Acidisarcina polymorpha: one gene and its partner. Each later gene encodes a partner of the first gene's protein in a complex. Links are inferred from orthologs where the notes say so. Each region holds a gene or a part of one and is shown in the gene's direction. Other genes may lie near its edges.

The links. The genes of interacting proteins can lie anywhere in the genome.
Region 2: the proteins of mnmE (region 1) and mnmG are in contact, whole or in part, in a solved structure (PDB 9HIP), measured with the Escherichia coli proteins. The link is inferred for Acidisarcina polymorpha from one-to-one orthologs.

What each region holds. Positions count from the first base shown.
Region 1 is NZ_CP030840.1:2,189,244-2,192,271, forward strand. What follows is about bases 32-2,988. They hold mnmE (tRNA uridine-5-carboxymethylaminomethyl(34) synthesis GTPase MnmE), read left to right. Parts: upstream 32-644; coding sequence 645-2,333; downstream 2,334-2,988. Other genes in these bases: ACPOL_RS09505 (sensor histidine kinase), read right to left, coding at 2,378-2,988. Outside these bases: more of ACPOL_RS09505, read right to left, coding at 2,989-3,028. UniProt on the Escherichia coli protein: Exhibits a very high intrinsic GTPase hydrolysis rate. Involved in the addition of a carboxymethylaminomethyl (cmnm) group at the wobble position (U34) of certain tRNAs, forming tRNA-cmnm(5)s(2)U34.
Region 2 is NZ_CP030840.1:5,380,342-5,383,347, reverse strand. What follows is about bases 70-3,004. They hold mnmG (tRNA uridine-5-carboxymethylaminomethyl(34) synthesis enzyme MnmG), read left to right. Parts: upstream 70-514; coding sequence 515-2,494; downstream 2,495-3,004. Other genes in these bases: ACPOL_RS22855 (nuclear transport factor 2 family protein), read right to left, coding at 2,508-3,004; ACPOL_RS22865 (prolipoprotein diacylglyceryl transferase), read left to right, coding at 70-445. Outside these bases: more of ACPOL_RS22865, read left to right, coding at 1-69; more of ACPOL_RS22855, read right to left, coding at 3,005-3,006. UniProt on the Escherichia coli protein: NAD-binding protein involved in the addition of a carboxymethylaminomethyl (cmnm) group at the wobble position (U34) of certain tRNAs, forming tRNA-cmnm(5)s(2)U34.

The sequences.
Region 1 (3,028 bases):
GTCATCTTTTGACACCGCTATGTCATCTTCTTGCCGGAGCTATGGCGCCACGTACCGACAACATACTCTGTATGAATGCCGCGAGTAACTCACTCGAGAAGCAATCAATTGGCTTCCACTCCATCTACAGGCCGTAACGATACAGCTCCGCCTTCGCATAAGACCAATGACAGTCGACGAGGCTTTGGATACCAGACATGGTATCGCGAGATACCTGATAGCAAACTAGAACGAACCAGGTAACAAGTTAGTAGCTTGACTAGCGAAAGCCAGCTAGGGTTGGATCGAGAGGGCAGTCTGGTGAAATCTAACTCGGTACTCGGTGTCCGCTAAATTGACGAAGAGCCGCTAAAGTCCAAAAGGAGGTTGTCGATGATGAAGTTAGAGGAAAATACTTATGAGTTTGGCCTCGATCGGCCCCGTCGCTTCCGCTCCTAGCTCCCCCGAGATCCAGAAATCCGTCCCGGCTCCCAAACCAGAGAACCCGCAACCGGCCGTGCTCAAACCAGACACAGTCGCTCTTAGCTCTTCTAGCAGATCCAGCGACGGTGACGCAGACGCCAGTTAGAGCAGCCCATCCACACCCGCCGACCAGCCGTTAAGAAGTTTGGCCTTCAAGAGCCTCACGCCGAAAAGGCGGTCGTATGCCGCCAAAGAATCGGCGCTTCTCCAAGCGGACTTCCGACACCGTCGCAGGTCCGCTTTTTTGTGCAACGAATTCCCAGTATCCCGAGTTAGAAATCCGTGCAACAACCCCCGTCATCCTATGGCCTTCAAACCCTGCAACACAACCGATTCGCGCCTACACTAATCAAGTGCACTCGCATCAGGATCCAACTGCCACCGCCGATCGACGAGCGACCGACACGATCGTCGCCATCTCAACCCCTCCCGGCCGTGGCGGCATTGGCATCGTCCGTCTCTCTGGGCCGGACGCGGTCGCCATCGCCACCCCTTTGTTGAGAATCAAAAACCCCTTGGCCCACGGCCAGGCACGATTCGCAGAGATCCTTGATCCTGATCAGAGCTCGTACTCTTCTGAGGGAGCGAAAGCGATTGACCAGGCAATCGTCACCTTCTTCGCCGCGTCAAACTCCTATACCAGTGAAGACCTTGTCGAAATAGCAGCCCACGGCTCGCCGGTGGTGCTCGACCTGCTTCTCCGCCGGGCGCTCGAGCGAGGCGCTCGCCTCGCCGAACCTGGAGAGTTCACCCAGCGCGCCTTTCTTTCCGGACGCATCGATCTCACCCAGGCGGAGGCGGTCCGCGATCTCATCGACGCTCAGACGCTCTACCAGGCTCGCGTGGCCGCGGACCAACTTGGCGGCTCGCTCGCGCGCCGCATCCAGCCCGCCAAGGCCGCCCTCATCACCCTGATCGCCACCATCGAAGCCGGCATTGACTTTGCCGAAGATGACATCGACGTTATTCTCAACTCTGAAATTCTGAGCCGGATTGAGACTGTCCGCACCCAGTTGACGCCTGTCGAAGCCTCGTTCGCCCAGGGCCGCATCATCCATGATGGACTTACTCTGGCTATCGTCGGGCAGCCCAATGTCGGCAAATCATCGCTTTTCAACCGGCTGGTCGAGCGCGAGCGCGCCATCGTCACATCGACCCCCGGCACTACTCGCGACCTGGTTACCGAACGTGTTTCCCTCAATGGCATTCCGGTGAATCTCATCGATACCGCCGGTCTTCGCGAATCCACCGACGAGGCCGAAGCGCTCGGCATTCAGAAGTCTCGCGAGGCTTACGCCGAGGCCGATATCGTCCTCATCGTCCTAGACGCGACAGCGAGGATTGCCGATCAGGAGCGAGAGCTGCTGGCCGCCTTGAACGGCCGGCAGATTGTCGTTGTGCTCAACAAGATGGACCTGATCAGCGAAGCCCTCGCTCTCCACTCGGACGACGAGATACTATACCGCCGAGTGATTGCCTGGGGTGAGGAGTTATCGAACGTTTCGAAAGAAGAGTTGCCGGTGCTGGCAGAAGAGTTGCTGGTAAAGGAGATCCTCGCGCTGGCCGTCCCAGTATCCGCGAAGACCGGCCAAGGAATCACCCGGCTTCGTCAGTCGATCCTGAGCCTCGCCCAGGGCTCGAGCGCCGACGGGCAGTCCGGTATGTTGACGAACCTGCGACAACACCAATCGGTGGCCGCGACCGTCGCCTCCCTCCAGGCCGCCGCGCAATCGGCAACTCAGCAGATTCCGCACGAGATGATCATGCTTGATCTCTACAGTGCTTTGCGGAACCTGGACGCTCTCACCGGCCAGACCACCTCCGACGACATCCTCAATCAAATCTTCTCTACCTTCTGCATCGGCAAGTAGAGGATTCGAGCCAACCCAGTTGGCCCTCCGAAGCACTCGAGGAGCTAGGAATCACCCATCTTTAGACTCTGCTCATGTTGGTCTGCCGACTCTACGTTCGGCTTCCATTCGGGCAGCGTAAAGCAGAAGGTTGTGCCCTGGCCTATCTTCGACTCGCACCAGATCGTCCCATGGTGACGCTCGACGATCTTCTTGCAGGTAGCCAAGCCGAGACCGGAGCCTTCATATTTGCCGATGCCATGGAGACGCCGGAATGGCTCAAAGATCTGCTGGTAGGATTGCTCCGGAATGCCGATGCCGTTGTCTTGAACCGCGAACTGCCAGAGGCCGCTCTGCAGCGCGGTGGCGGACACATGAACCAGAGGAGTCTCGGCATCGCAATACTTAATGCCATTCGCTATCAGATTCTGCAAAAGCTGAACGAGCTGCGGCGATCCGAAGACGGTTGGCAGCTCGCCGTAAGTCACCTGCGCCCCCCGAGTCTGAATCAACTGTTTCAAGTTAACCAGCGCGTCGATCATAACCTCACCCATCGGGAGTGGTTTGAACTCGACCTCGGTCTGAGCATTGGTGTATTTGTACAAGGTATCGAGCAGTGCGTTCATGCGTTCTACCGACCTCGACAGAGCCGGGCAATAGGAGGCAATCTCCTCCAGGCGTCCCGGCGGGAAGCCCTTCGAAATTCCTTCGCGGAG
Region 2 (3,006 bases), 3.2 Mb from region 1 along the record:
GCTCGCTACCCGCCTGCCCTTGCGGTCGACCCTCGATGCGCTCGCCCCCGGCTTCGCGCTCGGCTTGGCCATCGCCAGCATCGGAGAATTCCTTGCCGGCTCCGCCTTCGGGAAACCCACCCGGCTCCCCTGGGCCATCACCTACAAAAGCCGACTCGCCTCGCTTTGGTACGGAACCCCGCTGGGTACGCCGCTGCATCCAGTTCAAATCTACTCGGCGTTCGTGGAGTGTTGCATCCTCGTGCTGCTGCTCACCCTGATTGCGAAGCGCGATACATGGAAGATTCGCAGCGGCGAGGTCATGGGCGCGTGGTTGTTCCTTTATGCAACAAGCAGCTCCTGCATGAATCTCCTGCGCAGCGATCTGCCGGCAAACAGCTTCTTCGCCTCGCAGAGTCTAGCTGCCGGAATGGCGCTCGTTGGCGGATTGCTGTGGCTGTTCTAAATCTCCGCGGCCGGCAAGTCTTGTCAGCGACTGGGCTCCTCGCTGGTGCACTAGAATAGAAACAGCAGCATGGCATACACCGAACAATACGATGTCGTGGTCGTGGGAGCGGGCCACGCAGGTTGCGAAGCGGCCATTGCCGCGGCCCGCATGGGCTTGCGCACCGCGCTCTTCACCTTGAACCTCGACCTGATCGCCCAGATGTCCTGCAACCCGGCCGTCGGCGGCATCGCAAAGGGTCATCTGGTTCGCGAAGTCGACGCCCTCGGCGGCATCATGGGCGAAGTTGCCGACGCCGTGGGCATCCAGTTTCGGCTTCTGAATACCTCACGCGGTCCGGCCGTCTGGTCTCCTCGCGCCCAGTGCGACAAACAGCAATACCGGATCAAGATGCGCCAGGTGCTCGAAGCTCAGACCGGCCTCTTCATCAAGCAAGCCGAAGTCGTCGATGTCCTTCGCGACGACACCGGCAGCCGGCCCAAAGGCAGCCGGGAAAAAATCACCGGACTGAAGCTGCGCGATGGGCGCAGCGTCTTCGCCGGAGCCGTCGTCATCACCACCGGCACCTTCCTGAACGGACTCATCCATTGCGGCGAGCAGCAATATTCCGCAGGCCGCAGCGGGGAGCCGCCGTCCATTCTCCTGGGAGAGGCATTGAAGCGGCTCGGCCTGCGCGGCTGCCGGTTGAAGACCGGAACGCCGCCGCGCCTTGACGGCCGTACCATCGACTGGAGCCGCTTCGAAGAGCAGCCCGGCGACGCTGAGCCCACACCATTCAGCTTCCGTACCCGCGAAATCCCGCAGCGGCAGATCTCCTGCCACATCGCCCACACCACCCCCGAGACGCTGCGCCTGATTCGCGAAAATGTCATGCGATCGCCGATGTATACCGGTCAAATCCAGGCCACCGGACCGCGGTACTGCCCGTCGATCGAAGACAAAGTCGTCCGCTTCCCCGACAAGGAGCAGCACCAGTTCTTTCTCGAGCCCGAGGGCCTCGATACCCACGAGGTCTACGTCAACGGCATGTCCACTTCCCTGCCCATGGACGTCCAGTCCGACATCGTCCACTCGATCCCGGGCCTGGAAAATGCCGAGATGCTGCGCCCCGGCTATGCCATCGAGTACGACGCCATCGATCCGACTGAACTCGACCGCTCGCTCAACGTCAAGAGCTTCGAGAACCTCTATCTTGCAGGCCAGATCAACGGGACATCGGGATACGAAGAAGCCGCCTGCCAGGGCCTCATGGCCGGCATCAACGCCGCGCTCAAGGTCAAGGGCGAGGCGCCGTTCACCCTCGATCGCACCGAAGGCTATACCGGCATTCTCATCGACGACCTCATCAGCAAGGGCACTAATGAGCCATACCGGATGTTCACTTCGCGCGCCGAGTTCCGCCTGCACCTGAGGATCGACAACGCGGATCGCAGGCTCACCCCCTACGGCCGCCGCCTCGGCCTCATTAACGACCAGGCATGGGCGGAGTATGAAGCCAAGCAGGCCCGCGCCGTCGCCGTCGAAAAGCTGCTCGGCACCCGCAAGGCCGACTTCCCGCGAATGACCGCCCTGATCCCCGAAATCGCCGCAGAGTTGAGCGGCGCGAATGGGCAAACCTATGCCCAGCTGCTCAAGCGCCCCGAGATCACAATTGAGTTGCTGCTTCCGCTTTTGCGCGAAGAGTTCGCGCGAGCAGAAGAGCCGCTCTTCGCGCCTTTGCTGCGCGCGAGCGACTCGAAGCTTCTAAAGGCGCAGGTTCGCAATGAACTCAAAGCGATAGAGACCGAGATCAAATACGCCGGCTATCTCGATCAGCAGCGCAAGTCGATCGACAAGCTCAAGAAGGCCGAAGGCCGTGCCATTCCCGGATGGTTCGACTACACCGCCGTCAGCGGCCTCTCCCGCGAGATGCAGGAGAAGCTCAGCCGAGTTCGGCCACAGACGTTAGGTCAGGCAAGCCGCATCCCTGGGGTCACTCCAGCGGCAATCTCGTTGGTGAATGTCTATATCGAGATCCAGGGCAAGCGGCTCGCCGGCACGATCGCTTAGCACCGCCGCCAAACTACTGTGGGTTCGGTTTAGCTGTGGACTGATCGGAAGAAGCCGGGGGCGGCGAAGCCGGCTCGTCTCCTTTGTGAAACAGCGGGATATGGAACGGCAATTCCGCCTTGCTCTGCTTAGTAGTAGTCGCGGCCGCCTTTTTATCCAGCGCCTGTTCGACGACGATGGTCCGCTGGGCGTTGATGCATTGCCAATTCGACCGGTTTCTTTGGAAGACATGGCTAAAGACGCCCTTTTCGTCGACAGGATGGCCATTCGCGCGACGCCGCAGCACGTAAGTGCCATTCACCAGGGCAACGTCGCCGAGCATGCGAACGCTCACCACTGTCTGCTCCAAGGAAATCAGGTCGGGAAAGTGATTGAGGACGTAGGCAATCTCCTGGTTGCGCGAGCGCACATCGCCATTAGCGGAAATGTCCACGAACTGCGGCGATAGCACCATCTCGAGACCATATTGGTCGCGCTTTGCCAGGGCCGCGCTCCAGGAATCCTCGAGATGC